Regions from separate parts of the Mesorhizobium sp. M0208 genome, predicted to be linked through region 1. Evidence: riboswitches for the same ligand, from Rfam matches in the RefSeq annotation. Region 1 holds a riboswitch; the other holds the start of a gene.
What was found. A riboswitch is a leader RNA that binds a small molecule or an ion and turns the genes downstream of it on or off. The one in region 1 is predicted to bind cobalamin.

Region 1 (15,910 bases):
CCAGTTTCGGCGCGAATGTATAGCCGCCGAGCACCACGATCAGCTCCGCCGCCAGGATCAGCCCGACCAGCGCGCCGATCGGTGCATATTGCAGGGCGCCTTCCTTCATTTCGGCGAAGTCAACGTCGAGCATCATGACGACGAACAGGAACAGCACCAGCACGGCGCCGACATAGACGACGAGCAGGATCATCGCCAGGAACTCGGCGCCGGTCAGCATGAACAGGCCGGCGGCGTTGAAGAAGGTCAGGATCAGAAACAGCACAGAATGCACGGGATTGCGCGCCGAAATGACCATGAACGCCGATGCCACCGCGACAAAGGCGAAGAGGTAGAAAAAGGCCGCCTCTAGTCCACTCAGCATGGGTTCCCCCGGGTTTCCTGTCCAAACAGGACGTTCGTCCTGTTTTTTGCCACCGCCTCCGGTCGGCAAGTTGCGTGTTCCTATCGCATGTTCCGATCGGGTTGAAAGACCCGATCGAAAAGAAAACATGCGACACTCTTTCATTCCGGAGGATGATCTTGTCCGAAAAGTATGCAACTTTTCGGGATCATCCTCTGAACGAGGCCCTCGCCCCGTTCATGCATCAAATATCAGCGGTAAGGCGCATCCAGCGAGATGTTGCGCGCCAGCTCACGCTCCCAGCGGTCGCCATTGGCCAGAAGCCTGTCCTTGTCGTAATAAAGTTCCTCGCGCGTCTCCGTCGCGAACTCGAAATTCGGCCCCTCGACGATGGCGTCGACCGGGCAGGCTTCCTGGCAGAAGCCGCAATAGATGCATTTCACCATATCGATGTCGTAGCGCACGGTGCGCCGCGTGCCGTCATTGCGGCGTGGGCCGGCTTCGATGGTGATGGCCTGCGCCGGGCAGATCGCCTCGCACAATTTGCAGGCGATGCAGCGTTCCTCGCCGTTCGGATAACGGCGCAGCGCATGCTCGCCGCGGAAGCGCGGGCTGACCGGTCCCTTCTCATGCGGATAGTTGATCGTCTCCTTCGGCGCGAAGAACTGGCGCATCGACAGGAAGAAAGCGCTGACGAAATCCTGCAAAAGCAGTGACTTGGCGGCCTGGGATAATGCAGACATCAGGCAAACCCCGTGATCTTTAGGAAAGCGGCGGTGGCGACCACCATGAACAGCGAGATCGGTAGGAAGACCTTCCAGCCGAGCCGCATCAGCTGGTCGTAGCGATAGCGCGGCACGAACGCCTTCACCATCGAGAACATGAAGAACACCAGGCAGACCTTGAGCACGAACCAGATCAGCCCCGGCACCCAGGTGAACGGCGCGAAGTTGAAGGGCGGCAGCCAGCCGCCGAGGAACAGGATGGTGGCCAGCGCGCACATCAGGACCACGGCGACATATTCGCCGAGGAAGAACAGCAGGAACGGCGTCGACGAATATTCGACCATGTGGCCGGCGACGAGTTCCGATTCGGCTTCCACAAGGTCGAAGGGCGGCCGGTTGGTCTCGGCCAACGCCGAGATGAAGAAGACGATGAACATCGGGAACAGCGACAGCCAATGCCAGTCGAGGAAGGTGTTGGGCAGGCCGAGCCGCGTGCCCAGCCCGTCCTGCTGCGACAAGACGATGTCGGACAGGTTGAGCGAGCCGACGCAAAGCAGCACGGTGACGATGACGAAACCGATGGAGACTTCGTAGGACACCATCTGCGCCGCCGAGCGCAGCGCGCCAAGGAACGGGTATTTCGAATTGGACGCCCAGCCGCCCATGATCACGCCATAGACCTCGAGCGAGGAGATGGCGAAGACATAGAGGATGCCGACATTGACGTTGGCGATCGCCCAGCCCTCATTGACCGGGATCACCGCCCAGGCCGAGATCGCCAGCACCGCCGAGACCAAGGGCGCCAGCAGGAAAACGCCCTTGTTGGCGCCGGACGGGATCACCGGCTCCTTGAACACGAATTTCAGCAGATCGGCGAAGGCCTGCAGTGTGCCCCACGGGCCGACGACGTTCGGGCCGCGGCGCAATTGCACCGCCGCCCAGATCTTGCGGTCGGCATAAAGCACATAGGCGACGAAGATCAACAGAACGACGATCAGCACGACCGACTTCAAAAGGATCAGCAGCGCCGGCAGCACGTAGAAGGAGAAGAAAGTGTCCATGTCTACTCCGCCGCCTGCCTGAAGCCGTTTTTCGCCAAAGCCGAGCATTCGGCCATCACCGCGGAAGCCCGCGCGATCGGATTGGTCAGGTAGAAATCCTTGACCGGCGAGGTGAAGGTGCCCTTGTTCAGCCGACCGCCGAGCTTGGCAACCCTGGCGATGTCGGCCGGGTCGCCGGCCGCGACATGGTCGACGCGGGCAAGATGCGGGTATTGCGCATAGAGCTTTGCGCGCAGTTGCTGCAGCGAATCGAACGGCAGCTTCTTGCCGAGCACATCCGACAGTGCCCGAAGGATCGCCCAGTCCTCGCGCGCTTCGCCGGGCGCGAAGCCGGCACGGTTGGTCTGCTGCACGCGGCCTTCGGTGTTGACGAAGGTGCCCGACTTCTCGGTATAGGCGGCGCCCGGCAGGATGACGTTGGCGCGATGCGCGCCCTTGTCGCCATGCGTGCCGATATAGACGACGAAAGCGCCGCCGGTCTTGGCCATGTCGATTTCGTCGGCGCCGAGCAGGAACAGCACGTCGGTCTCGCCCAGCATGCCGGCGACATTCCTGCCGCCCTCGCCCGGTACGAAGCCGACATCGAGGCCGCCGACGCGTGCCGCGGCGGTGTGCAGCAGGGCAAAGCCGTTCCAATCGGCCCTAGCGGCGTTGACTGCGACGGCGAGCTTCGCCGCCTGGCCGAGCACGGCCGCGCCGTCCGGACGCGCCAGCGCACCCTGGCCGACGATGATCAGCGGATGCGTCGCCTTCTTTAGCAGATGGAAGAACTTGCCGTTGCCGTCGGCCAGATCCTTCAGCGATTCCGGTCCGGCGCCGAGCTGCTCGTAATCATAGCGCGTATCGCCGACATCGCCGATGACGCCGACCGGCAGATTGCCGGCCCGCCAGCGCTTGCGGATGCGGGCGTTGAGCAGGGATGCCTCGAAGCGCGGATTGGCGCCGATGATCAGCACCGCATCGGCCTGTTCGATGCCTTCGATGGTCGGGTTGAAGACATAGCTGGCCCGGCCGAGCGACGGATCGAGTGCGGCACCGTCCTGGCGGCAGTCGGTGTTCCTCGAGCCGAGCGAAGCCATCAGAAGCTTCAGCGCGTAGATCTCCTCGACGGCTGCGAGATCGCCGGCAATGGCGCCGATCTTTTCGGGTGCGGCATTCGACACCGCTTCCTTGATCGCGGCAAAAGCCTCCGCCCAGCTTGCCGGGGCCAGTCTGCCGTCCTTGAGCACATAGGGCCGGTCGAGGCGCTGCGTGCGCAGGCCGTCCCAGATAAAGCGGGTCTTGTCGGAAATCCACTCCTCGTTCACCGCCTCGTTGGTACGCGGCAGGATGCGCATCACTTCGCGGCCCCGGCTATCGACGCGGATCGCCGAGCCGACGGCGTCCATCACGTCGATGGACTCGGTCTTGGTCAGTTCCCAAGGCCGTGCCTGGAAGGCGTAGGGTTTGGAGGTCAGCGCACCGACCGGGCAAAGGTCGATGACATTGCCCTGCAGTTCCGAAGTCATTGCGCTTTCGAGATAGGTGGTGATCTCGGCATCCTCGCCGCGGCCGATCAGGCCGAGCTCGGATATGCCCGCAATCTCGGTGGTGAAGCGGACGCAGCGCGTGCAATGGATGCAGCGGTTCATGATCGTCTTGACCAGCGGCCCGATATACTTGTCTTCGACCGCCCGCTTGTTCTCGTGGTAGCGTGAGGAATCGACGCCGAACGCCATCGCCTGGTCCTGCAGGTCGCACTCGCCGCCCTGATCGCAGATCGGGCAGTCCAGCGGATGGTTGATCAGCAGGAATTCCATCACGCCTTCGCGGGCCTTCTTGACCATCGGCGTGTTGGTGAAGATTTCCGGCGGCTCGCCGTTCGGACCGGGGCGCAGGTCGCGCACGCCCATGGCGCAGGACGCCTGCGGCTTGGGCGGGCCGCCCTTCACCTCGATCAGGCACATGCGGCAATTGCCGGCGATCGACAGCCGCTCGTGGAAGCAGAAGCGCGGCACTTCCGCACCGGCGTCCTCGGCCGCCTGCAGCAGCGTGTAGTGGTCGGGTACAGTGATCTCTTTCCCGTCGACCTTGAGCTTTGCCATTTCGCCTCAAACCCCTGCGGACGTTCCGCAATCTTTCCTTCCGGGCGCAGCCGACACCGCGCACGGTATTGAATTCAATTTTTGGCCCCGGCCAATGCGGCCGCCTGACCGATCCAGCCGTCACGGCCGATACGGCCCTTCAACGACAGGTAATCTTCGACCCAGGCGATCTCTTGCGGCGTCCACGCGGCAATCTGGGCGTATGTCCAGATGCCAAGGCCGTTCAGCACCTTTTCCAGTTTCGGCCCGATGCCCGATATTGCCTTGAGGTCGGCGGGCACGGCTGGCCGGTCCATCGGCTTGGGCTGCTTGAAATCTTCCGGCATCAGCCCGGCCGACGCATCCGCTGCAACGGTGCTGGCATTCGCCACGCTCCGCGCCGCAGTGCTTGTTGCAATGTCGGTCACGTCATTAGCGAAGGACTGCGCCTCGGCAATCAGGGTTTTGGTGGCTGCGCGCGCCTTGGTCGAGGAGCTTTTGCCGGTCGCGGAAACGCGTTCGGTCCGGGCCTCGAAATCCTCGGTGACCGGCTGCCAAAGCCGCTGCGAGGTCTCGGCCACGCCTGAAAGCACGCCCATCCAGACGCCAAAGGCGTGGTTGGCAAGCCCGATGCCGAGTGCCGTCATCGCCGCCGCGCCGGCGACAGGATGCGCCAGGAGATTGACGGCGCTGGCCATCTCCTTCGGCATTGTCCTGGTCAGGTCCTGGTTCATCTTCAAGAACGGGTCCCCATCGGGCGTCAAATCGTCGGGTATCGAAAACAGCGACATAGGTGGTCTCCTGGTCGTTTCCGTCTGCCCCGCGCTCGTTTCCTCGTTTCGGGCATTCGCCCGCATTTTTTGAATTCTTCTATTCCGCCGCCGCCAGCACCGGTTCGGCGCGGTGTGCGTTGCGCGAGAACTCGTCGATGCGCCGCTCCACCTCGCCGCGGAAATGCCGCATCAGGCCCTGGATCGGCCATGCCGCCGCATCGCCCAGAGCGCAGATCGTGTGGCCCTCGACCTGCTTGGTCACGTCGAGCAGCATGTCGATCTCGCGCTTCTGCGCCTCGCCGCGCACCAGCCGTTCCATCACCCGCCACATCCAGCCCGTGCCCTCACGGCAGGGCGTGCACTGGCCGCAGCTCTCATGCTTGTAGAAGTAGGACAGCCGCGCGATCGCTTTCACGATATCGGTCGATTTGTCCATGACGATGACAGCCGCGGTGCCGAGGCCCGATTTCAGGTCGCGCAGCGCATCGAAATCCATCGGCGCGTCGATGATCTGCTCGGCCGGCACCAACGGCACCGAGGCGCCGCCCGGAATGACCGCCAGCAGATTGTCCCAGCCGCCGCGGATGCCGCCGCAATGCGTCTCGATCAGTTCGCGGAACGGGATCGACATCGCCTCTTCGACGGTGCACGGATTGTTGACGTGGCCGGAGATGCAGAACAGCTTGGTGCCGGCATTGTTGGGCCGGCCGAAGGACGAGAACCAGGCCGCACCGCGGCGCAGAATGGTTGGCGCCACGGCGATGGACTCGACGTTGTTGACCGTCGTCGGGCAGCCATAGAGGCCGACATTGGCCGGAAACGGCGGCTTCAGCCGCGGCTGGCCTTTCTTGCCTTCGAGGCTTTCGAGCAGCGCCGTTTCCTCGCCACAGATATAGGCGCCGGCGCCATGGTGCATGTAGATGTCGAAATCGTAGCCGGAGGTATTGTTCTTGCCGATCAGCTTGGCCGCATAGGCCTCGTCGATGGCGAGTTGCAGCGCCTCGCGCTCGCGGATGAACTCGCCGCGCACGTAGATGTAGGCGGCGACCGCGCCCATGGCGAAGCCGGCGATCAGGCAGCCCTCGACCAGCGTATGCGGATCGTGGCGCAATATATCGCGGTCCTTGCAGGTGCCGGGTTCGGACTCGTCGGCATTGACGACGAGATAACTCGGCCGGCCGTCGCTCTGCTTGGGCATGAACGACCATTTGAGCCCGGTCGGGAAGCCGGCGCCGCCGCGGCCGCGCAGGCCCGATGCCTTCATCTCGTTGACGATCCACTCGCGCCCCTTGGCGATGATGCCGGGCGTGTTGTCCCAGGCGCCGCGCGCCATGGCGCCGGCCAGCGACTTGTCGAAGCGGCCGTAGATGTTGTTGAAGATGCGGTCTCTGTCCTGAAGCATTGCTCGTTCCTCAGACCGGCTTCTTGCCGGTCGGCCGGCTCTTGTTTCCGGGCGACGGCTTGGCCGCTTCGGCGGCAGCCTTCGCTGGTTTAACCTTGGCCTCCGGCGCTTTGAAAGCAGACGCCGGCTCGGCCTTGTTCTTGGAGCCTTTGCGCTGTTTCGAGACGTCCTCGACCTGCGGCTCGGCCTTGTTGGCATTGGCGGCCGAATGCAGAGGCGCTGCAACGCTCGCCGCCTTCTCCGCCGTTGGCGCGACTTTTGTCGCCGACGGCGATTTCAGCGCCGGGCTGGTCTCGACCGCATCGGTCTTCGGCTTGCTGGCATTCGAGGGCGCAACTGGCGCCGGTGCAGGCGCGGCAGCAGGCGGAACCGGCGCTGCGGCGTAAGCCGCCGGCGCCGCTTCCTTGGCGGCCTTGGTCGCGGCCCTGGTTTCCCGGTCGCGGGTCGCCTTGAGGATCGCCTTTTCACTCTTAAGGGTCGTCAGGCCACTGGCCGGCTCGGAAGTGACGCGGCCGTTTTGCGGTCCCGGTTCCACCGTAGCGCCCTTGCCGGCGTCATAAAGGTCGATGATCTCGGCAAGCCGCTCCGGCGTCAAATCCTCATAGGTGTCCTTGAATATCATCACCATCGGCGCGTTGACGCAGGCGCCGAGGCACTCGACCTCCTCCCACGACAGCGTGCCTTTGTCGTTGGTGTGGAACTGGTCGTGATGGATCTTCGAGCGGCACACATCCATCAGCGCTTCCGAGCCGCGCAGCATGCAGGGTGTGGTGCCGCAGACCTGGATATGGGCGCGGCTGCCGACCGGATTGAGCTGGTATTGCGTATAGAAGGTGGCGACTTCCAGCCCTCTGATATAGGGCATGCCGAGCATGTCGGAGATCGCCTCGATCGCCGCCTTGGTCACCCAGCCTTCCTGCTCCTGCGCCAGCATGAGCAAGGGGATGATCGCGGATTGCTCTCGCCCCTTCGGATATTTCTTGATCCACTGCTTCGCCGCTGCCGCATTCGCCCGGTTGAAGGCAAAGGCGGCTGGCTGGAGGCTGGCTTCTGCGAGACGGCGGACTGACATTTAGCGATCGACCTCACCAAACACGATGTCGAGGGAGCCGAGAACCGCGGTGACGTCGGCCAGCATGTGGCCGCGGCACAAAAAGTCCATGGCTTGCAGATGCGCAAAGCCCGGCGCGCGCAGCTTGCAGCGGTAGGGCTTGTTGGTGCCGTCGGAGACGAGATAGACGCCGAACTCGCCCTTCGGCGCCTCGACCGCGGCATAGACCTCGCCGGCTGGAACGCGGTAGCCTTCGGTGTAGAGCTTGAAGTGATGGATCAGCGCTTCCATCGAGCGCTTCATCGCCGCGCGCTTCGGCGGCACCACCTTGCCGTCGAGGTTCGACACCGGCCCGCCGCCCTCCTTGCCGAGCAACAGGTCGACGCACTGGCGCATGATTTTCGCCGACTGCCGCATCTCTTCCATGCGCACCAGATAACGGTCGAAACAGTCGCCGTTCTTGCCGACCGGAATGTCGAAATCCAGCTCGGCATAGCATTCGTAGGGTTGCGATTTGCGCAGGTCCCACGGCGCACCCGAGCCGCGCACCATGACGCCGGAAAACCCCCAGGCCCAGGCGTCCGCCAGGGAGACAGTGGCAATGTCGACATTGCGCTGCTTGAAAATACGGTTGCCGGTCAAAAGCGCGTCGAGGTCGTCGATCGACTTCAGGAACGGGTCGATCCACTTGCCGATGTCCTCGATCAGCTTCTGCGGCAGGTCTTGATGCACACCGCCCGGCCGGAAATAGGCCGCATGCATGCGCGAGCCGCTGGCACGCTCATAGAACACCATCAGCTTTTCGCGCTCGACGAAGCCCCATAGCGGCGGCGTCAGTGCACCGACATCCATCGCCTGCGTCGTCACATTGAGGATGTGCGACATGATGCGGCCGATCTCAGAGTAGAGAACTCGAATAAGCTGCCCGCGCTTCGGCACCTCGATGCCGAGCAGCCGCTCGGCTGCGAGCGCGAAGGCATGTTCCTGGTTCATCGGCGCGCAATAATCGAGCCGGTCGAGATAAGGCACCGCCTGCAGATAAGTCTTGTGCTCGATCAGCTTTTCCGTGCCGCGGTGCAAAAGTCCGATATGCGGGTCGACGCGATCGACGACTTCGCCGTCGAGTTCAAGAACCAACCGCAAAACACCATGCGCTGCAGGGTGTTGCGGGCCAAAGTTGATATTGAAGTTGCGAACGGAGGTTTCAGCCATGGAGGCGCCTCTGGCGAAGAGTCAGTAGTGAGTAGTGAGTAGTGATCATCAACCTCAATGCCTGCTTCATTCCGCCTGCTTGGCCTGCACCGTCCGGATAAGAGATCTCGTCATTTTTCCAATCTCTTCGCATCGCAGTAGCAGTTCAATCTCATCGTCTTTTCGTAGCAGCCCAACCCGGCATGCCAGCAAAATGTGCGTTTCCAGTTCCTTCAACGAACCTTGCGCCATGCGCAAAAATTGAACGAACGAACCTCTGTTTTCTCGACCGTATCCCTCCGCGACGTTGGCTGCGATCGAAACCGCCGATCGGCGCATCTGCGAGGTCATGCCGTAGATCTCCTCCTTCGGAAACCCTTTACTGATGCGGTAACAATCTTCAGCAAGCACCATCGCCGATTGCCACACCTTCAGGTCGCGATAAGATTCGATCCTTTTTTCCAATTCCTACTCACTACTCACTACTCACTGTTTCGCCTTCTCGTCCCCCGGCAGAACATAATCCGTGCCTTCCCATGGGGACAGAAAATCGAAATTGCGGAATTCCTGCTTGAGCTCCACCGGCTCGTAGATGACGCGCTTGGCCTCGTCGTCGTAGCGCACCTCGACGAAGCCGGTCAGCGGAAAGTCCTTGCGCAGCGGATGGCCTTCGAAGCCGTAGTCGGTCAGAATCCGCCGCAGATCGGGATGACCCGAAAACAGCACGCCATAGAGATCGTAGGTTTCGCGCTCGAACCAGTCGGCGCCGGGATATATGCCGGTGATCGACGGCACCAGCGTCTCTTCGTCGGCCTGGACCTTGATGCGGATGCGGATATTCTGCCTCGGCGACAGCAAATGATAGACGACGTCGAAGCGCTTTGCCCGCGACGGATAATCGGCGCCGCAGACATCGATGATCGAGATGAACTGGCATTTCGGGTCGTCGCGCAGGAAGGTCACTGCCTCGATCAGGTCGCGCGGTTCGACCGAGATGGTGAGTTCGCCATAGGCAAACACCGCCTCGCCGATCCGGCCGGTCAGCTTCTCGCCCAGATAGGTCGAGAGGTCATTCAACGCCTGGGTCATGCCGCTCACCGTTCGATCGTGCCGGTGCGGCGGATCTTCTTCTGCAGGAGAAGGATGCCGTAGAGCAGCGCTTCGGCGCTCGGCGGGCAGCCGGGCACGTAGATGTCGACCGGCACGATGCGGTCGCAGCCGCGCACCACCGAATAGGAATAATGATAATAGCCGCCGCCATTGGCGCAGGAGCCCATCGAGATGACGTAGCGCGGCTCCGGCATCTGATCGTAGACCTTGCGCAGCGCCGGCGCCATCTTGTTGGTCAGCGTGCCGGCAACGATCATGATGTCGGACTGACGCGGAGACGCGCGCGGCGCGACACCGAACCTCTCGGAGTCATAGCGCGGCATCGAGGTATGGATCATCTCGACCGCGCAGCAGGCGAGACCGAAGGTCATGAACATCAGCGAGCCGCTGCGCGCCCAGGTGATCAGCGCCTCGGTCGAGGTGACGAGAAAGCCCTTGTCGGCGAGCTCGTTGTTGATCTCCAGGAAGAACGGATCATCCTCCCCCACCGGCCTGCCGGTGTTGGGGTCGATGAGGCCCTTGGGCTTCGGCGCGACGAGCGTGCCGGAACTGTCGTTCAATCCCATTCCAGCGCTCCTTTTTTCCATTCATAGGCAAAGCCGATGGTCAGCACCGCCAAAAACACCATCATCGACCAAAAACCGAGCATGCCGATCTGGCTGAACGACACCGCCCAAGGAAACAGGAAGGCTACCTCCAGATCGAAGATGATGAACAGGATCGACACCAAGTAGAAGCGGATGTCGAACTTCATGCGCGCATCGTCGAACGAGTTGAAGCCGCATTCATAGGCCGAAAGCTTTTCCGGATCGGGGTTGCGGTAGGCCACCAGGAAGGGTGCGGCAAGCAGCGCCAGCCCGACCACCAGCGCCACGCCGATGAACAGGACGATGGGCAGGTACGAACCTAAAAGTGCGTTCATGCTGCAGTTTCCGTTGGCGGCCAATCCACTCTGATTACAGCACCGGACCCACTTGCGGAAGCGTGACAGTTTAACCACTGAACCGTTTTAAGGGGGCTCTATGCTGCAACGCGGCGAGGGTTAGCGCAGCGCTTTCGGCGAAGCAAGTCAAACCTTGTTCAAATCGCGGTACTGGGCGGCATATCCGGGAAAACTGGTCAGATCCGCTCCTGTTTGATTTCTTTCACTTTTCACTCCACTTTTCTCTCCTGACATGGATACCGCCAAAACCCTGCTAGCATGGCGCGGAATCACAGATTCTCTTCTCTGTCCGGCATCATCAGGATACCCGCATTGATGAAGGAAAAAATCTCACTTCGCATGGCCCGCCGCATCGCGCTGGCGGCACAGGGATTCAATGATCCCCGACCCGCCGGTACACCCGACCGCCGACATCTGGCCCGCGTGCTTGCCCGTACCGGCCTGCTGCAGATCGATTCCGTCAGCGCCGTGGTGCGCGCCCACTACATGCCGCTCTATTCGCGGCTTGGCCCCTACAAGCTGGCGCTGCTCGACGACGCCGCCATAACGCGCAAGCGCATGGTCTTTGAATATTGGGCGCACGAAGCCTCCTTCCTGCCGGTCGAGACCTATCCGCTGATGCGCTGGCGCATGCAGCGGGCCGAGCGCGGCGAGGAAATGTACAGCGGACTGGCCAAATGGGGCCGCGAGCACGCCGCCTATATCGAAGACATCTATCGCGAGGTCGCCGAACGAGGCCCGATCGCGGCGTCGGCTTTCGAAGGCCAGAAGGGTTCGGGCGGCTGGTGGGGCTGGAGCCATGCCAAGCACGCCTTCGAATGGCTGTTCTGGGCCGGCCGCATCACCACCGCGCATCGCCGCGGCTTCGAACGGTTCTACGATCTGCCGGAGCGCGTACTGCCGCCCGCGATACTCGCTCTACCGGTTCCCTGCCCCGAGGACGCCCACCGCGAATTGCTGCGCATCTCCGCCCGCGCCCATGGCGTCGCCACGGCAGGCGACCTGCGCGACTATTTCCGCCTCTCGCCCGCCGATATTAAGGGCCGCATCGAGGAGCTGGTCGAGGCTGGCGAGCTGTTGCCGGTGAGCGTCGACGGCTGGAGCAAAACAGCCTATCTCCATAAGAACGTCCGTTTGCCGCGCAGGATCGAGGCGCGCGCCTTGCTTGCGCCGTTCGATCCCGTGGTCTTCGAGCGGTCGCGCACCGAGCGATTGTTCGACTTCCACTACCGCATCGAGATCTACACGCCGGCCGAAAAGCGCCGGTATGGCTATTATGTGCTGCCGTTCCTGCTCGGCGACAGCATCGTCGGGCGCGTCGACCTCAGGGCCGACCGTCCGGCCGGCGTATTGCGCGTCCATGCCGCCTATGCGGAGCCCGGCGCCCCGCCACAAACCGCTGCCGAACTCTTCGAGGAATTGAAGCAGATGCAGGGCTGGCTCGGGCTTGAGCGCATCGCGGTGACGGCTGCCGGCGACCTTGGCCGGCCGCTCGCAGATATCGCCGCGTCATAGACGTGCGTTGACACGACTGCCTCCACAAGCCTAAATCCGTTTCAGACGGTCCCCTGCCCGCAACGGCAGGGGCCAAGAGGGAATGCGGTGCGAAATCTCGATTTCAAATCCGCGGCTGTCCCCGCAACTGTAAGCGACGAGCCAAGGCCGAAAACCACTGGGATATTCCCGGGAAGGCGGCACCAAGGCGATGACCCGCGAGCCAGGAGACCTGCCGTCTAGGACATAAGAATCCGATCGCCTGGCGGGTTTTCCGGGCAAGGAGCCTGATTTGGAACGCGACAGCAGTTTTTCGGCTGAGACAGCGGATTTATTGTCCGGCCCTGACGATTCCCCGGCCGGCGTTACCGTCATCGTCTGCTCTTCCTGCCGTGACGAGACCGGTTCGGACGCTCATCCCCGCGCCGGCGAACTGCTCGCCGAGGACACGCGCCGCGCCGCTTCCGGCGAAAACATCAAAATCCGCACCGTCGAATGCCTCGGCAATTGCAAGCGCCGGCTCAGCGCCGCCATGCTGCGCGACGGCTGCTGGAGTTACGTCTTCGGCGACCTGACCGCGACCAGCGGCGCCGATCTCGTGACCGGCGCAAAGCTGTTCGCCACCTCGACGGATGGGCTCATTCCGTGGCGCGGCCGTCCCGATTGCCTGAAGCGCGGTCTGGTTGCCCGCATCCCTCCCCTCGACCTTTTGAAGGACTTGATATGACCGCTGCCCCCCTTTCGCGCGTCCCCTGCACCGTCGTTACCGGATTTCTCGGCGCCGGCAAGACGACATTGATCCGCCATTTGCTCGAAAACGCCAAAGGCAAGCGGCTGGCCATCATCGTCAACGAGTTCGGCGACATCGGCATCGACGGCGAGATCCTGAAGGGCTGCGGCATCGACACCTGCCCCGAGGAAAACATTGTCGAGCTGGCCAATGGCTGCATCTGCTGCACTGTCGCCGACGATTTCGTCCCGGCACTCGACCAGATCCTGTCGCTGATGCCGAGGGTCGACCATATCCTGATCGAGACGTCCGGGCTGGCCCTGCCCAAGCCGCTGGTCCAGGCCTTCCAGTGGCCGTCGGTCAAGAGCCGGGTGACCGTCGATGGCGTTATCGCCGTCGTCGACGGACCGGCGCTGGCTGATGGGCGCGTCGCCAACGACATGGACGCCCTGCAGGCGCAGCGCGCGCAGGACGAGACGCTCGAACACGACGATCCGGTCGAGGAAGTATTCGAGGACCAGCTCGCTTGCGCCGACCTGATCATCCTCTCGAAGAGCGACCTGATGGACGCAGCCGGCTCGGCCCGTGCCAATGCCGTCATCGGCAAGCATGTTGCGCGGGCGGTGAAGATCGTGCCGACTTCGCAAGGCAAGGTCGATCCGTCGGTGCTGCTCGGCCTCGGCCTCGCCGTCGAGGACGACATAGAGAACCGCAAAACCCATCACGACGACGAGCTCGACCACGAACATGACGATTTTGACTCGTTCGTCATCGACATCGCGTCCGTGTCTAACCCGGACGAGCTCGCACAACGCGTCGCCACGGCGGCGGAGGAAGAAAACGTGTTGCGCGTCAAGGGCTTCGTCGAGGTTGGCGGCAAGCCGATGCGGCTCCTGCTGCAGGCCGTCGGCCCGCGCGTCAACCATTATTACGACCGGGCCTGGACCGCTGAAGACGATCGCCGCTCGCGCCTTGTCGTCATCGGTCTGAAAGGGCTGAACCGCCCGGCGATAGAGCGTATCCTCGCCGGCTGACCCCAGGTACAAGCCGCGATGCACATCCTCACCACCACATCCGCCTCGCTCGACGATCTCGCCGAGCCTGTCGATCTCAGGCAAACGCCTGCGGATGTCGTGGCCCTGTCCTTCACCGACAGCGACCTGGCCGGGCTGGCGGCGGCGTGGAAGGCGGATGCGGACCGCCTGCCCTCGATGCGGCTCGCCGCCTTGCGCGACCTGCGCCATCCGATGTCCGTCGACCTCTGGACCGAGAGCGTCGCCCGCCACGCCAAGGTCATTCTGGTCCGCATTCTCGGCGGCTACGAGTGGTGGCGCTATGGCTGCGACCAGCTCGCCGTTATCGCGCGAAATCGCGGTATCAAGCTGGCGCTCCTACCGGGCGAGAGCCACGACGAGGATTTGCGACTGATCGAAGGCTCGACGCTGCCGCGCGAGGAGTTGGACGCCCTGCTTGGCTATTTTCGCGAGGGCGGGCCGGCAAATATGACGGCGCTGGTGCAGAGGCTGGCAAGTCTCGCTGGATCTGGTGCGGCGGTAGCCGAACCCGTTAGCGTGCCAAAGGCTGGATTTTACGAGCCGGGACTGGGGGTCGTAGAACGCGGCGTCCCCCTCCCCCTCGAGGGGAGGGTCCGGCCGCAGGCCGGGGATGGGGTCCTCTCCGAAGCGCGCCAACTCAAAGAGGCGTCGAGCACTGCCGCAATGACCCCACCCGGCCCTTCGGGCCACCCTCCCCTCGAGAGGGAGGGGGACGTCGTGCCAATCCTCTTCTACCGTTCGATGCTGCTCGCGGCCGACGTCGCGCCCATCGACGCGCTTTTCGAAGCGCTGAGCGCGCGCGGCATGGCTCCCGTGCCTATCTTCGTCTCCAGCCTCAAGGACCCGGCCTCACTCGCCTTTGTTGAAACCGCGCTTGCAACGCTGAAGCCTGCCGCCATCATCACCGCCACAGCTTTCGCCTCTGGGGCCGAGCCGGGCGTTGAAACCCTGTTCGACCGCGCCGGCGTGCCGGTGTTCCAGGTCATCGTCGCAACCACCCGCCGCGACATCTGGCAAACCAATCAGCGCGGCCTGGCGCCCGCCGACCTTGCCATGCATGTCGTCCTGCCCGAGCTCGACGGCCGCATCCTGGCCGGCGCCATTTCCTTCAAGGGCGAAAGCGAAACCGATCCCGCATTGGCCTTCCGCGCCTTCGCCAACCGGCCAGAGCCCGACCGCGTCGCGCAAGTGGCGAACCGTATCGAGGCATTCGTGCGCCTGCGGCGGACGCCGCGCGCGGAACGCAAGCTCGCCATCCTGATCCCCGACTATCCGAGCGCCCCCGGTCGCACCGGCTACGCCGTCGGCCTCGACGTGCCGTCCAGCGTGCTGGCAATGCTGCACGATCTGAGCGAACAGGGCTACGCCGTTGAAAGGATTCCGCAAACGCCAAGGGAGTTGTTGGATTTGCTGGAACGGGGGAATGGTGGGCTGAGACTGGACGATTATCTCGCTCTTTCTGCAGAGTTACCGACTGCGGCACTCGCTGCCGTGGAGGCGGCATGGGGTAAGGCGGAAGATGAGACAGGTTCGCGCGAGGCGCCCCCCTCTGTCCTGCCGGACATCTCCCCCTCAAGGGGGGAGATTGGCCGTTTCGCCGACGGCACCCGTTCTGCAACCTCAGTGATTGGCGAAACCGGCAATGAGAGCGCAATCTCCCCCCTTGCGGGGGAGATGTCCGGCAGGACAGAGGGGGGTGTTCAAGCGCCTGCTGTCGCCAAATTCCGCTTCCGCACGGCCACGTTCGGCAACATCACCGTGGCGCTCGCCCCCGATCGCGGGCGCTCAGTCGACCGCCGCGCCGACTATCACGACCCGACATTGCCGCCGCGCCATGCGCTGGTCGCCTTTGGCCTCTGGCTGCGCCAGTCGCTCGGCATCCATGCAATTGTCCATGTCGGCGCCCACGGCACGCTGGAATGGCTGCCCGGCAAGACCGTTGCGCTCAGCGAAAACTGCTTTCCCGAAA
Region 2 (15,910 bases), on a different contig from region 1:
CGCCGAGAAGCGTTTTGCGGAAGTCGGCGAGGCGGCGCGTGAGATGCGCGAAAACGTACTTGAGCTTGCTTCGCCGTCAATGCGGCAAGCCGAACAGCTCATTGCTGAACGGGTCGGCGCGAGATGCATTCAGATTCTAGACGGCGCAGCCAGACCGCCCGAGGAAGAGCGCGCAGTCACTGACATTCTCGTAGCGCGGGAAATTGCGCGTGTCGATCTTGGCGTCGACCTGCTGGTGGCCCAACCACGCTAACGACATCATACCGCTGATTAGCCCAGCTTTTGTCTAGGCCACAGTTATGAGACTACGCACCACTTGGCCAGGAAGAAGATCGGATTGAAAGTGAACCTTCCTTGTCATCTTTGCATCACGGTCAGTCTGCACGAGATTGACCGCTGCAAGCCGGGAGCAAGACCGGGCTGCGCAAACGTTGCAACAGATCCTTCAAGGAAATTCATAGACTCTTAGCAACTCCGGTTCGCTGTGAATGGTAGGCTTATTGCAACGTTTGAGTCAGTGGAGTCCGGACCGTGGCTTATTCTCCGACCCGCCGAACTGCGTGCAATTTCGGCTAAAGGCAATGGCAAGAACAGCGCCCATCTTGTTTGTTCGACACAGCCATATTGGCTCAAAACAGTATCTTCACGGCCACCGAGATTGTCCGGTCGGTGGACAAGCAACCATATTATTTCGTTCGAAAGCTGCAACATCTGTGGAGAACGCGAAATGACAAATTCAGTAGGACGAGTGCCCAGGCTTTCCAAGTGGCTTGGTCCTGCCCAATGCTGACACTGGTCAGTCGCCTTCGGACGGCAGCGCATCTAGATCGCCTTCGAATCCTAGGCCTTTGCGCGCATGCGGACCTAACTGTCTGCCAGCTAGCGGAGATTCTGGGTCTGCGTCGTGAGCACGTTGTACGACACGTCCGGCTGCTGGCCAGAGCCGACTTTCTTTACTGCAACGAACAACGTCCGTGGTGCTCGTACCATCTCAAAGCAGGAGGTAAGGACGGCGGGCTGGTTCAACTGTTGGTTGATCTCCTGCCCCACGGCGATGGCTATCACAAACGAGACCTTCAACGGCTCGAAGCCACACAAGACGCGCCGTCGAAGGGGATCGCATGCTTGACCGTGAAATAGATCAGTCGAATTGGAGCGCGAAACCACCATGTACAACTCCGCCGACGGCGCCATCGCGCCGCGCGACACTTACGGACGGTCTCGATTGGCCGCGGTTGATTGCCGCGTTCACGAACTGCTTCTGAGACAGGAGCGGCAGGAGCGGACGACCCTTAAGCTCATCGCCTCAGAGAACTTTGCCTCCTCGGCCGTGCTGGAAGCAACCGGTTCGATTTTCATGAACAAGTACGCCGAGAGGTACCCCGCTGCGCGCTACTACGCGGGAAACGAGATCGTCGATGAGCTTGAGAACCTCGCCATTGAGCGCTTGAACACGTTATTCGGCAGCGAACACGCCAACGTCCAGCCTTATTCCGGCTCGCCGGCCAATCAGGCTGTCTACCGCGCGCTTTTGAGCCCCGGTGACAAGATCATGGGCTTGCCCCTTCCGGAAGGGGGCCATCTGACTCATGGTTGGGCCATCAACTTTTCCGGAACTGACTATCAACGCGTCCCCTATGGACTAGATGAAAAGACACAGCAGATTGACTATGACCGCTTGCGCGAGACAGCCAAGCGGGAACGGCCGCGGCTCATTTGGGTCGGCGGAACTGCTTACCCGCGTGTCTTTGACTACGCGGCAATGGCAGAAATCGCCCTGGAAGCGAACTCCTATCTCGTAGCCGACATTGCGCACATCAGCGGCCTGATTGCCGCGGGAGCGCACCCGAATCCCGTGCGCCATTGCGACGTGGTCAGCAGCACCTCCCACAAATCGATCCGCGGTCCCCGCGGTGGCTTCATTTTGTCAAGGAATGAAGATCGTTATCAAGCGCAGTATCATTCGAAGGGCAAATGCAATTTCGCCAGACGAATAGATCGCGCTGTCTTCCCTCAACTGCAAGGCGGCCCCCATATGAATGTTATCGCGGCGCTAGCTGTCGCTTTGAGGGAAGCCGCAGACCCGTCCTTCCGCAGTTACGGCCAACAGATTGTCAAAAATGCCAAGGCTCTGGCCCACGCGCTTCTGGACCGAGGTTATGACCTGGTCACCGGGGGCACTGACAATCACATGCTAATCCTTGATCTTCGCGAACGACCACTATCAGGCAATGCCTATGCCGAGCGGTTAGCGAAGGCAGGCATCATTACGAACTTTAATATGGTGCCGGGGGACCCGCGCCATCCTGAGGTCACAAGCGGAATTCGCCTGGGGGCGCCAGCAGTGACGTCAATGGGCTTGCGCGATGTGGAAACCGTGCAAATTGCTGGCTTCATGGACTCCGTCCTCCGGCGAGCCAGAAGACGAAGATCTCCATGCCTGCGTGCGAAGAGACGTTGCCGACTTGTGCGCTGCGTTCGAGGTCCCGGGCCTCACCGACAGGTAAGGTGGGCTAAGCAAAATGCCCCATACAACTCCAACACCCGAAGCGAGGCATTTCATGGCTAGGCAGTTCGTGTTCTCTTCCGAATCGGTTGGCGCGGGACACCCGGACAAGTTGGCCGACAACATCTCGGATGCCATCCTCGATGCCATCCTCCGCACCGATCCCAAGGCGCGCGTCGCCTGTGAAGCGTTGGTAAAATCAGGGATGGTCGTTCTGGCTGGCGAGATTACCAGCGACGCGCAGGTGGATTATAGCCAAGTTGCGCGCGATACGATTCTCGATATTGGATACGACAACGAGGCCGTCGGCTTTGACGGCCGGCGTTGCTCCGTCGTTCATGCACTCACCGAGCAGTCGCCCGACATCAGCCAGGGCGTTGACGAGGGACGAGGGCAGGACCTCCAACAGGGAGCGGGAGATCAGGGCCTCATGTTCGGCTACGCATGCCGCGAAACCGATACTCTGATGCCTTTGCCGATCCAGCTCGCTCATCGCTTGACGAAACAACAGGCAGATGTCCGGAAAGCACGACAGCTTGGCTGGTTGCGTCCTGACATGAAATCCCAAGTCTCAGTGCGCTATGAGGGGTTGCGCCCGGTCGCCCTGGATACCATCGTCGTATCGACCCAACATGACGAGCAGGTCTCGCAAGAGACGGTCCGCGAGGGCGTCATTGAGGAAATCATAAAGCCTGTCCTGCCGACCCACCTGGAGACGGAAGGCATCAGAATTCTGGTCAACCCGACGGGGAGGTTCGTAGTCGGCGGGCCGCGCGGCGACTGCGGTCTCACTGGACGCAAGATCATCGTCGATTCCTATGGTGGGATGGGTCGTCACGGCGGCGGCGCCTTTTCGGGCAAGGACCCGTCCAAGGTTGACCGCTCAGCTGCCTATGCGGCCCGGTATGTCGCAAAGAATATCGTCGCTAGCGGACTTGCGGACGTCTGCGAGGTGCAGCTTGCTTACGCAATCGGCGTGGCCAGTCCGGTTTCTGTCATGGTCAACACGTTCGGAACAGCGAAGGTTGAGGAAAGAAGGATCGAGCGCCTCATTCTTGAGTTGTTCGATCTCAGACCGAAGGGCATTATCAAGATGCTTGATCTCTTACGCCCTATATACCGCAAGACCGCGACCTATGGCCATTTCGGCCGTGAAGAGCCTGATTTCACCTGGGAGAAGACAGACAGGGCCGACGAATTGCGTCGCGAGGCAGGACTTGCCGCCCCGTGAGGGCTGGCGCCGAACGGATTGGCAAGCGCAAAGCCCATTCCCACTGGCCAGACCCGCCCGCGCCCGGCGTGGCAGAAAGCCGGTGGGTTTTTGGCGGAGACATGAATTGATGCCGGACTATGACGTGCTTTGTATCGGAAATGCCATCGTCGACATCATCGCCCAGTGTGACGAGGCGTTCCTGGAGACCAACGGCATCATCAAAGGCGCGATGAATTTGATCGACACGAGGCGCGCCGAACTGCTCTACAGCCGCATGGGCCCGGCCATCGAAGCCTCCGGCGGCAGCGCCGGCAACACGGCGGCGGGCGTCGCCTCCTTCGGCGGCCGCGCCGCTTTCTTCGGCAAGGTCTCCAACGACGCGCTCGGCAAAATCTACGCGCATGACATGCATGCCCAGGGCGTCGCCTTCGACACCAGGCCGCTCGATGGCGAACCGCCGACGGCGCGCTCGATGATCTTCGTCACGCCGGACGGCGAGCGCTCGATGAACACCTATCTCGGCGCCTGCGTCGAGCTCGGCCCGGAGGATGTTGAGGCCGACAAGGCGTCGGGCGCCGCCGTCACCTATTTCGAGGGCTATCTGTGGGACCCGCCGCGCGCCAAGGAAGCGTTCCGGCAGACGGCGAAGTTCGCCCATGCCGCCGGGCGCGAAGTGTCGATGACATTGTCGGACTCGTTCTGCGTCGACCGCTACCGCGACGAATTCCTCGACCTGATGCGCTCGGGCACCGTGGATATCGTCTTTGCCAACAGCCACGAGATCAAGTCGCTCTACCAGACCGCGTCCTTCGACGAGGCGCTGGCGCAGATCCGCAGGGACTGCAAGATCGCCATTGTCACCCGTTCGGAAAAGGGCTCGGTCATCGTGCGCCGCGACGAGACCGTCACCATCGAGGCGACCGGGATCCGCGAGCTGGTCGACACGACAGGCGCCGGCGACCTCTACGCCGCCGGCTTCCTCTACGGCTACACGCAAGGCCGCAGCCTCAAGGATTGCGGCGATCTCGGCTCGCTGGCAGCCGGGCTGGTCATCCAGCAAATCGGCCCAAGGCCACGGCAAAATCTGCGCCGAGAGGCGGAGCAGGTGGGATTGCTGTAGGTGGCGAGCCAAGAACCAGCTGCCCAGCCTCCTTAATCCAGCCCGAGCCTTTTCTTCAGTTCCGCATTCTCCTTGCGGAGACGATCGGCAAGCAGGCTCTTTAGCCGCTTGTTTTCTTCCTCGAGCGCGACGAGATCCTTCAGCCCGTCACTGTCCGCCGCCGGCGCCGCCGCCTTCTTCCAAAGATAATATGTCTGTTCCGAGATGCCGGCTTGCTTCACCGCGCTCTTGAGAGTAGCGCCGCCGCCGATCGAGGTCTCGATCTGCGCCAGCTTCTGGGCACGATCCTTCGCGGAGTAGCTCTTTCGGCCTGTTCGCGCTGACGGCGGTGCTTCAGTGGTCGCGGATATCGGCTTGGCGCCCTCCTTGCGGGCAGGCGCGCTCGCCTCAGCTTCTGGCTTCCTCGACCGCCGCGCTCTCGTCTTCGGTTTTGGCGTTTCCGCTTTGTCTGCCGGTGCGCTAGGAACTACTGCCGACTCGGTTTCCAGGGGATTGGCCATGAAATGCTCCACTCGCGGTTTTTGCAAAGGTTCAGCATCAAGGGCCACTACAGTAGAGTCAACAAGCTGACGATTTAACGGCTCGACTTCCTTTGTTGTCTCGGCCATCGCCGCGGCGATGTCGAAATTGCCCCAGATGGAACGTGCGGATTTTTGATAATTGCGCTTTTGTTTGACTTCCACGGTGAATGGTCGCGTCTGCCGCCTCATAGTTCCTTCCTGAATAGGAGAATGAAGTCGCCGCTCGAATTTTTGGCGCTTGCTGCTTAGCGCGGAGCATTATCGTATAGCCGCTCAACGGGCAAGTGATGCCGGTCTTCGATGGCTGACCCATCTGGGGAGATTTGAGCGGCTTCGCGCGTCCTGCGCATGCCTGTAAGAGCCTGACTCGAAACTCGACGCACGACGTGGAGCTGCCATGCGGCGAAGCATGAGGCGGATCGAGGCGATGAAGATCCATGCCTCGGCGCTGGCGATGGTCGCCTCGAAGTCTTTGGCGAGCCGGCGACAACGTCCCAGCCAGGCGAAAGTTCGCTCGAGGACCCATCGTCGTGGCAGCACCTCAAAGCCCTTGGCCGCGTCGGAGCGCTTGATGATTTCGATGGTCCATGTGCCGAGATTGGCCAGTGCCTGCGACAGTTTTTCTCCGGCATAGCCGCCGTCGGCGAACAGATGCCGCAACCAGGGAGAAAGCCGTCGAATGGAGGCGATGACGCCGACTGCCTTCCTGGATGTCGGCCGTGTGCACCGTCAGCCCGACCAAGTGTCCCTCGGTGGCAGTAATGATATGGCGCTTGCGGCCTTTGACCTTCTTGCCGACGTCGTTACCGCGCAAACCGGCAACGTCCGTGGTCTTTGCCGATTGGCTGTCGATGACACCGGCGCTCGGGCTCGCCTCGCGACCAAGCGCCAGGTGTGCCGCAGCCACCAAGTGCAAGTTGATGGTCTTCCACAGCCCGTTGTCCCGCCAGGCATAGAACTAGCGTTGAACCGTCGAGACCGGCGGGAACCGATCCGGCAATGCCCGCCATTGGCAGCCGGTCCAGGCGATGTAGAGGAGCACGTCCACGACCGCCCGAAGTTCTGTCGTCCGCGGTCGTCCCGTTGTCTTCGTTCCCGGCAGGAACGGCTCGAGCAACGCCCATTCCCTGTCCGTCAACGCGTTTGCATCTCGCTGCCCCGCGCGGCAATATCGCCGGCGGGTGGTCTCCGTCCAACCCATGTCGTTATCCCGTTCAAGTCTAGACAACTCAAGCGAATCACAACGGACGGGGCCACTCAACCGCTTCCACCCCCAAAACCGAGTTTCGGGTCAGGCTCTAAGGCCAAACACCATGCCATTGTGGGTGGTGGTTTGCGTGGCGAGACACGCCTGGTAAGGACCCTCGTGGTTCCGGTACGGCCCCTGAATATCGTGGTCGCAATTGGGGTGGTAATGGTTTGGCGGGATTTGCTGACGCGAGAAAACGGTGTCGCTGCCGCCGCCGCAAACCTTCCTCGATGAAATCGCCGCCACTGCAGCCCTTTTCGCCTGCTTCACACCAATTGCAGGCGTAGGTTTCAGGATTCACGCCGTTTTTGCCGGTGGCGCAATACGGCGTCGGAAAATTACCCACATTGAACTGACCTTGAACATCGGCAAAGGCGATGCAGGCCTTCTTCCCTGTCTTGAACCAGCAACTGATCGCGTGCAGTCATCCGGATAAGCCGCCCCGCCGGAGGCCAAGCTGACTTGGTGACACACGAACGCATTATTGTCTTCCGGTCTGGCGGCAACAGTATCAGCAGGACGGCAAAGCTGACCGGCTGCAGCGAAGCGCAGGTGAAGCGCGCTGGGCTCGACATCAGAAGGAAAGCGGGAAGCAGGAAATGTTGTCGCAAAAGTTGAGTTCTGCGACGGTGCAAAAGTCAGTTGCAAAATCGTCGCGACAGAGGCTCGGCAGCTCCCCGAAGTAGCCATTTCAGATTGCTTGCAGGTGCGGATAAAGTCCTTTATGCATCGGCACATGATCAAGTCCGCGCTCATCGCTGCAATCTATTATGCGACGCTTCCATAAGGAGCGGCGCGTTTCGATCATGCCTTGAAACAAGCCGCCGTCAGGCGGCTTTGTTCATTGAGAGGACCCCCTGGCGGCAATACCAGGAGGATTCCCTATGGCACTTCCCGATTTATCAACCGGTCATTCCAAACCATGTTCGGCGGCTTTGAAGACGCTCATTGAGCGCGGCTATGTAAATCAAGGGACCGACCTGCCGGGTGTCGATGCCGCCTTTGAAGCAGGCATCGTACCCGCTTACGCTGGTTTCGATGCGACGGCTGACAGTCTTCATGTCGGCCATCTTCTTCTGATCATGGCGCTTCGTCATCTTCAGCAGACTGGCCATAAACCCATCGTTCTCATTGGGGGTGGGACCACCCGCATCGGCGATCCCAGCTTCCGTTCGGACGCGCGGCCGATGCTGACGGACGAGCGGATCGCCGCCAACATTGAAGGGATCAGAAAGGTCTTTGGCCGTCTCCTTGTCTTCGGAGACGGCCCGACGGATGCCGTGATGGTGAACAATGCCGACTGGCTGGACAGCATTCGTTGGATCGACATGCTGAGAGACGTCGGCAGGCATTTCTCCGTCAATCGGATGCTCTCTTTCGACAGTGTGAAGTCGCGGCTGGAAAAGCAGGAGAATCTGAGCTTCTTAGAATTCAACTACATGATCCTCCAAGCGTTCGACTTCCTTGAGCTAACCCGCCGGACCGGTTGCCGTTTGCAGATGGGTGGAGCCGACCAGTGGGGGAACATCATCAATGGCATCGACTTGATACGGCGGACGGATGGAAAGGAAGTCTTCGGAGTGACTACGCCGCTTCTGAAGACTCCTTCAGGTGTCAAGATGGGTAAGACGGCTGCCGGAGCTGTGTGGCTCAACGAAGATCGCCTTTCGCCATACGATTACTGGCAATTCTGGCGTAACACGGAAGACGCTGATGTCGTTCGGTTTCTGAAGCTTTTCACCGATCTGCCGATGAACGAGATCGAGCGATTTGGACAGGCTGAAGGAAGCGAGCTAAACGCCGTCAAAGAACGTCTCGCCAACGAAGCTACGGCCCTGGCACATGGAACTAACGCCGCCAAACAGGCGGAGGCCACGGCTAGCCAAGCATTTGGGCAGGGCGAAGCCGCAGAGGGGCTACCGACGCTTCATCTAAATGACGCCGAGGGGTTGGCCGGAGTAGCCCTTGTGGATTTGCTGGTACGCGCCGGATTGACCTCCTCCAAAGGGGAAGCGCGAAGGGCGATCTCGGGACGAGGTGTGCGGATCAACGGCAACGTTGTCGAGGTTGATACAATGATATCTTCCCAAGACCTCCCGATCCGGCTTTCGCTCGGCCGGAAGCGCCACACTGTTGTAAAGTAGGGTTTCAGCAAATGCTGTCGCAGAAATTCTGCCCGCTTAGCGGATATTGCAGACATTCGCGTCGAGTTCCCTGAGGAATGTCGAGAGACACTCCTCAGGGGGTAGTTAAGGCCGCCAAGTTTTCTGGGTTAGCAGGCGCGCCACTGTGGCAGCTTGGCTTGTATGGCGAGGCCATGGTTGAGTGAGGCGAACCAAATCCAGCCCCGCGGTCGATCCCGAAGCTTCCCACAATGGCGAAGAGAACATCTTCACTGGTTCCTTTTCAGCACAAGACCTTCCGTTCGCTATGGTCGGCTGCACTCATTTCGAACCTTGGCACCCTAGTGGAAGGTGCGGCGGCAGCTTGGCTGATGACGAGCATCGCCACCTCCCATGGAATGGTGGCGCTCGTCCAGTCATCGACCACCCTCCCCTACATGATCTTCTCGCTCGCGGCGGGAGCGCTCGCGGACAAGTTTGACCGTCGCCGGATCATGTTGACTGCGCAACTGCTGATGGTCTGCGTATCCGCCTTCCTGGCGTTCCTGACCTATGCGGGGAATGACACCCTGGACCCTTCTGGGTCTCACCTTCCTAATCGGCTGTGGTTGGGCATTGCACGATCCCTCTTGGCAAGCCTCCATGGGAGATATCCTGCCTCGCGAACACCTGCCAAGCGGGGTTGCGCTCAACGGCATGAGCTACAATCTCATAAGCAGCATCGGGCCGGCGATTGGCGGCATAATCGTGGCCACAGCCGGTGCGGCCTTCGCGTTCCTCTTCAACGTCCTTTGCTACTTCGCTCTGATCGCTGCGCTGTTGCGATGGAAAGCCGAACGGGCACGACAAGCGCTGCCGCGGGAGGCTTTCGGCAGTGCGATGGCGGCGGGCTTCCGTTACGTGCTCTTGTCGCCGAACCTTCTCAAGGTGATGTGCCGGAGTTTCATTTTCGGCCTCACCGCCGTTGTCATTTTGGCTCTCCTGCCGTTGGTCGCTCGCGAACAGATCAAAGGGACCGCAGTCACCTACGGCGTGATGCTCGGCTTCTTCGGCCTGGGAGCGATTTGCGGCGCGCTCCTCATCGGGCGGGTCCGAGAAGTTCTCTCCAACGAATGGGTCATTCGCGGTGCGTTCTTTGTATTGGCGATCAGCTGCTTCTTTCGGGCATGGAGCGAGCACGTTGGGCTGAGCTGTCTCACCTCATGCCAGCCGGTGCGGCCTGGATTCAATCATTCTCGCTGTTTAAGGTCACAGTGCAGCTTTCGGCGCCGCGGTGGGTGGTTGGACGCGCCCTCTCTCTATCAGACGGCCACATACGGCGGCATGGCGGCGGGAAGCTGGCTTTGGGGCGAACTGGCGGATGTCCAAGGTGTTTCGGGAGCCTTGCTCGTCCGCCAGCTGGTTCTTGTCATTGGGGGACTGATGGGCATCCTTCTGCGTCAGCCGGATTTTGAAACGCTCAATCTGGATCCGACCAACAAGTTCAGCGAACCGACGCTGCAACTTGACCTGCGGCCACGAAGCGGTCCGATCATGGTGATGATCGACTATCGTGTCGATCAGAGAGATCCAGACTCGCCCACAATAATTATCTGAATTTCAGCAGTAATTTTTGATCGCCCATTCGTGCTGTGTACCAGCCCTGTGTCTTGCGCAAAGTGGTCACGAACGGCTGCGGGAGCCTCGAAGACGCCCTAAAAACACATGCTGCGATTTTTGAACACGCTTGACGTGTTAGATTAATTCATCCACAATGCGTGTGTTGAACACGCGAGGTGAGTTATGAACATGAAAGAGCTTAGGGTTCGACTGGGCATGACTCAAAAAGATTTGGCAGAGCAGATGGCAACGACGCAACAGACTGTGGCCCGTTGGGAAACAGGCAAAACGCAGTTGAACGTCGAGCAGATCAAGGACCTTTGTCTCACGTTGAAATGCACGGTCGAGGAGCTGCTGGGCTGGAAGATTGATGTCGAGGAGTGGCGCACGAGCCCGTTTGCAATTGCCGATGCCGAAACGCGATACGGCACGCTCAGAATCAAGACGACTGTTGGCAACCGCCAATATCCTATCGATGAAAAGGCGCGTGAATCGATTTTACGTCAATTGAAGGAACTTCATAATCTTCGTAGAAATAACACAAGCAGGCCATGGCTGTATTGTTGGAGCCTTGACAACAAAATACTCTTGATAAATCCGCAATATGTCCGCACCATTGAGCTTATCGGTGACGATGTAGAGGAGATGCCAGAGTATTATCATCCAGAAATCTATCGGGCTTTGGATGACTGGGATAAGGGTGAGGTTTCAGGAAAGCTGAAGAAAGAATGCGATGCCATCATCGCAGAGATGGGTGATCAGGAAGCCGTGCGCATGGCCTCCTATGTTCGCGTCACATATGACGACCGAGAAGATGAGTGGAACTTCTTGGATGAAGAAACCGCTACGACTTTCTTCGGATTGGAAGCTGCGACCTTTGACGTTCCCCAGTGTAGTTTCGCCGAAGTGGAGGAAGAAGGTTACTACCAAGCGCGATACGCCAACCTTGATCGCGTCGCGGTGATGGAGGTTCCAAGCGACCGTTATCACAGATTGACCGCGCCCGAGGAAGCTTAGAACCATCCACGAAGGGCGCATGTTACATCTCGACCTTGCGTGGTGCGTTTTCAGTACGAGATGACGTTAAGCGTAGGTAGTGGCAGGTAAGAGTGCTCGACCAGAAGCTCAACTGCCTCCTCAATATCGCTGCCGATGTGCCGCAGGACACGTCCACGGGAGCGTGGATAGGCGTGAAGTTCCTGCACTCCACGGTCCGCTCTCCCATCGCCGGTATGTGCCCGACGCCATCTTGTGGACGAGCTTGGCCGCCTGCACCCGGTTGTATTCCGGCTTGCGGTCCGCCTGGGGGTCCGCCGCGATGGCTATCTCCATGTCAATCGGCGCCGAACTTTCACTGCCCGCTGCTTTTGATGATTTGGCGAGGTCCCGCGCAATCACTCTTGGTCTTCTCCTTGAGGCCCTGTGTCGCGAACTTGTGGTCCAGCAGGGCAAACAGGTCCAAGTCCCCCTCCGCCCGTGGCGCTGGCTTGCCCTCACCGCCCTCGGCTTCCAATTGGGGAACCGCTTCTGCGCGCTGCACCGTGGCGATTGTCCGCCCAAGACGCATCGCAAGATCGAACGCCAAACCGTGCGCGTGCACGACGATTTGCCGCTCAGGCCCATTTGGACAGGACTTGAGCTGGCCCGGTGGTTTGAGCCGGGTTACCTTGAGCCGGTGGGCTGCGAACACGCAGTTCGAGACATTGGCCTCGATCACTTCGCAACAGGCCGCTGCGCCGGGCCTCGGGTGCTCCCCCCGAAATCGTTGTGTCGTATCACCGAGGGCATCACGGCCAACAGTTTCCACATGGGCAATAGCCTCGCCATTGAGCCGGATGTGGTCGCGAGCAGATCACCGACGAAGCGGTCGGAACCTCGAAGCCGAAGTTCGATGCCGAGGTGGCGTTCGCATGATGCGGGAAGCAGCACCACGGCGCTTGCCGGTATGTTTGCCGCCGGGAGCCGACGAACTCCTATCCTCCTGGACAAGGGCGCCGTGCGTCATTGCTTTGATTTACCGGCCGCTCAAGGCTTCCACAGTTTTCGCTTTCGAGGCGACCTTTGGAACATGCCAACGTTTAACATAACGACATAAACATTTCTTTATGCGGCGTTGACAAAGAAGCGAACTGTTGTAATTGTCTCCCGCGTCGTGGTTCTCCGTACGGCGCTGCCGCAGCGGAGCTAAGAGGGAAGCCGGTGCGATGCCGGCGCTGCCCCCGCAACTGTTAGCGGCGAGCCAACCCCACTCATGTCACTGAGGCGAATAGCCTTGGGAAGACGGGTAGAGGCTATGACCCCGCGAGCCAGGAGACCTGCCACGGCGAATTACGTCCACGGGCGGGGTGTCTCGGTGGCCGCTGCAGCCTGCCGTTCGTGCCGGCCTGCTAGCGCCTTCCTTGTCACCGACGCCCCAACCATCGGGGTCTGGCATGACTGTCTCTCAGCAAATTCCTGTAGCCACGCTCGGCGTGCCCCGCTTCGGTCGTCGGCGAGAACTGAAATTCGCGCTTGAAAGCTACTGGTCCGGAAAATCGTCCGCTGCCGACCTTCTCACGACCGCGAAGGCGCTCCGTGCCGCTAGCTGGGAGGAGCAGCACGATCGCGGCGTGTCGAAAATCCCGTCGAACGACTTCTCGCTCTACGACCATGTGCTCGACACCGCAGCCATGGTCGGCGCCGTTCCATCCCGTTACGGCTGGAATAGCGGCGAGGTTCCACTTGACATCTACTTCGCAATGGCGCGGGGCAACCAGGGTTGTCGACACGCTGGTCACCAGCAGGCGGCTCATGGGCCTGATGTAACCGCGATGGAAATGACCAAGTGGTTTGACACCAACTATCACTACATTGTGCCGGAACTCGACGATGGTCAGACGTTCGCCCTCTCGTCGACGAAACCGGTCGACTACTTCCTCGAGGCTAAAGCTCTCGGCATTCACACACGCCCAGTCATCCTTGGACCGGTCACCTTCCTCAAGCTGGCGAAATCGCCTGCCGAAGGCTTGGATCCCGTTGCACTCCTACCACGGCTTCTGCCCGTCTACGAGCAACTCCTGCGGAGGTTGAAGCTGTCGGGTGCCGATTGGGTGCAGATCGATGAGCCAGCGCTTGTCCTCGATCTGAACCCGAACGAACGAGCTGCGTTCGAATTCGCCTATGGCCAGCTGTCGAAAGCCGCGCCCGAGCTGAAGATCATGCTGGCTACCTATTTCGGGCCGCTGGGAGACAATCTCGAAACCGCGGTTTCTCTGCCCCTGGCCGGGCTGCATATTGATCTCGTGCGCCATCCCGAGCAACTGGAAACTGTGGGTCGGCTCGCACCGAAGGATCTGGTGCTCTCGCTTGGCTTGATCGATGGCCGCAACGTCTGGCGTGCGAACCTGCCCGCCATTCTCGACCGCATCAAACCGATCGTCGCCGGCTGGCCCTTGGACCGCGTCGAGATCGCGCCTTCTTGCTCGATGCTGCACGTGCCGATCGACCTGCGCATGGAGACCAAACTCGACGCGGACATCAGGTCGTGGCTCGCCTTCGCGGCCCAGAAGACCGACGAGTTGGTGTTGCTGGCCCGGGCCCTGACTCAAGGCAGGGATGCGGTGGCAGGCGCGTTGAAAGCGTCTGCCGAGGCTGCCGCCACTCGCGTGACATCCACGAAGATCCATGACCCGCTTGTTGAGGGACGGATCGCCAGCATTCACGACAGCATGAAGCGACGAGAGAGCGCTTTTGCCGAGCGCTCCAGAGTCCAGGCCGGCACGCTCGGGCTGCCGCCGTTCCCGACGACGACCATCGGGTCCTTCCCGCAGACGCGGCAGGTACGCAGGGCGCGGGCCGCTCATGCGAAGGGCCAGCTGAGCTATGTCGACTACGAGACCTTCCTGAAGAAGGAGATCGAGGCTGCAATTCGCTGGCAGGAAGAGATCGGGCTGGACGTGCTGGTGCACGGTGAGTTCGAACGAAACGACATGGTACAGCATTTCGGCGAGCAACTGTCCGGCTTCGCCTTCACCCAGCATGCCTGGGTACAAAGCTATGGGTCCCGCTACGTGCGTCCCCCCATTATCTTCGGCGACGTATCGAGGCGCAATCCGATGACGGTGCGCTGGTGGCAATTCGCCCAGTCGCTTACGGAAAACCCTGTGAAGGGAATGCTCACAGGCCCAGTGACCATTCTCAACTGGTCATTTGTTCGCGACGACGTACCCCGCTCCGAAGCATGCCGCCAGATCGCGCTCGCCATCCGCGACGAAGTGACGGATCTCGAATGGTCCGGCGCAAGGATGATCCAGATCGATGAGGCCGCGTTTCGCGAAGGATTGCCACTGCGCCAGTCTGATTGGAACGACTATCTCGACTGGGCTGTCGAATGCTTCCGGATCGCTTCAACGGGTGTAAAGGACGCGACTCAAATCCATACCCACATGTGCTATTCGGAGTTCAACGAGATCATCGACGCGATCGCTGAAATGGATGCGGATGTCATTTCGATTGAGACGCGCTCGAAGATGGAACTGCTGGAGGCCTTCACGAGCTCCAAATATCCGAATGAAATCGGGCCCGGAGTCTACGACATTCACTCACCACGGGTCCCGGAAGTCGGCGAGATTTCGGATCTCGTCATGCTTGCCCGCGAGCGACTGTCCGATGCCCAATTGTGGGTAAACCCGGACTGTGGCCTCAAAACCCGCAAGTGGGAGGAGGTCCGCCCTGCCCTCATGAACATGGTTGCTGCAGCACGCGCGCTCCGGGAGAAAGTGTAGGCCGGAAGGTTTCCTGGTTGCTCACCATGTGGTGAGTTAGCGGCTGCCGCATGTGGGCCGTGAATGTGCCAAAACGCGATCACATCCTTTGAAATAAGTCACTCGAGCGAGAAAGTGCCCTTTCCTTCGGCACGTGTACTAATCGCGCAGGAATAAAGGGAACCGTTTTCTCCCTGTGACGTGTCGAGTTCGAAGGGGATGTGATTGGCGTCGAGACCGCTCCGGCCATGGGTTATCAGCATGCCAAGTGCGCTGTTCTCGATCAGTTCGTAAAGGACTTCTCGGCTCGGTTCATCGAAATGCGCGGGTACATACATGACAGGTTCCTTCACTGGCCGCCGGGTTCGCTGTTGACCGGCTGACATCCGATGGCAAGCGTTCCAACGCGGCGGCGATCTGGCGCTTCGCTGCTGAGGGCAGAGGCAGGATGGGACGCGGGGGGTCGGCACGGCAAATGTCGAGCAATTCGGCAAGTGCATAGACGACGCGAAGGCTCGAGAACTCCTTGAAGAGGCTCCAGAGCGGCGCAAGCGTGGCATCGATCCGTCGCGCTTCGGCCGCATCGCCCTGTTGCGCCGCCGTGACGATCTTCACGCAGACCTCGGGCAGGATGCCGGCGAGGACGCTGTACCATGTGTCGGCGCCGGCGATTATGGCCTCTGCAGCGTTCCAGTCGCCGCTGTAGCCGATCGAGAACCCTTCCGGCACAGTGCGCCTCTGGTCGGCCAGATGGCTCTTGATCGCATCGCCCTTGTCTGTCGGATTCTTGATAGCGACAATCCCACCCACCTTTGCCAGGCGGCTGACGAGTGCTGG

Region 2: linked by a shared signal. The riboswitch ahead of metE (5-methyltetrahydropteroyltriglutamate--homocysteine S-methyltransferase) and the one ahead of NKJ17_RS09500 (DUF1636 family protein) in region 1 are both predicted to bind cobalamin.

The regions. Positions count from the first base shown of each region.
Region 1 covers NZ_JAMYSP010000007.1:2,500-18,409, reverse strand. Annotated here, with positions in the region: gene NKJ17_RS09565 (NADH-quinone oxidoreductase subunit J) at 1-364, opposite strand, end outside; gene nuoI (NADH-quinone oxidoreductase subunit NuoI) at 595-1,086, opposite strand; gene nuoH (NADH-quinone oxidoreductase subunit NuoH) at 1,086-2,129, opposite strand; gene nuoG (NADH-quinone oxidoreductase subunit NuoG) at 2,132-4,213, opposite strand; gene NKJ17_RS09545 (helix-hairpin-helix domain-containing protein) at 4,288-4,983, opposite strand; gene nuoF (NADH-quinone oxidoreductase subunit NuoF) at 5,063-6,367, opposite strand; gene nuoE (NADH-quinone oxidoreductase subunit NuoE) at 6,378-7,439, opposite strand; gene NKJ17_RS09530 (NADH-quinone oxidoreductase subunit D) at 7,440-8,630, opposite strand; gene NKJ17_RS09525 (four helix bundle protein) at 8,697-9,074, opposite strand; gene NKJ17_RS09520 (NADH-quinone oxidoreductase subunit C) at 9,096-9,698, opposite strand; gene NKJ17_RS09515 (NuoB/complex I 20 kDa subunit family protein) at 9,704-10,285, opposite strand; gene NKJ17_RS09510 (NADH-quinone oxidoreductase subunit A) at 10,276-10,641, opposite strand; gene NKJ17_RS09505 (winged helix-turn-helix domain-containing protein) at 10,978-12,177, shown strand; cobalamin riboswitch at 12,207-12,410, shown strand; gene NKJ17_RS09500 (DUF1636 family protein) at 12,449-12,883, shown strand; gene cobW (cobalamin biosynthesis protein CobW) at 12,880-13,920, shown strand; gene NKJ17_RS09490 (cobaltochelatase subunit CobN) at 13,939-15,910, shown strand, end outside.
Region 2 covers NZ_JAMYSP010000055.1:4,291-20,200, reverse strand. Annotated here, with positions in the region: gene NKJ17_RS31105 (hypothetical protein) at 1-253, shown strand, start outside; partial or broken gene glyA (serine hydroxymethyltransferase) at 1,169-2,507, shown strand; gene metK (methionine adenosyltransferase) at 2,562-3,737, shown strand; gene NKJ17_RS31090 (adenosine kinase) at 3,847-4,839, shown strand; gene NKJ17_RS31085 (transposase) at 4,872-5,549, opposite strand; partial or broken gene NKJ17_RS31080 (IS5 family transposase) at 5,754-6,561, opposite strand; gene NKJ17_RS31075 (hypothetical protein) at 6,809-7,045, shown strand; gene tyrS (tyrosine--tRNA ligase) at 7,494-8,753, shown strand; partial or broken gene NKJ17_RS31065 (MFS transporter) at 8,984-9,851, shown strand; gene NKJ17_RS31060 (MFS transporter) at 9,845-10,186, shown strand; gene NKJ17_RS31055 (helix-turn-helix transcriptional regulator) at 10,515-11,348, shown strand; gene NKJ17_RS31050 (hypothetical protein) at 11,683-12,048, opposite strand; cobalamin riboswitch at 12,468-12,668, shown strand; gene metE (5-methyltetrahydropteroyltriglutamate--homocysteine S-methyltransferase) at 12,764-15,094, shown strand; gene NKJ17_RS31040 (FMN-binding negative transcriptional regulator) at 15,193-15,411, opposite strand; gene NKJ17_RS31035 (dihydrodipicolinate synthase family protein) at 15,386-15,910, opposite strand, start outside.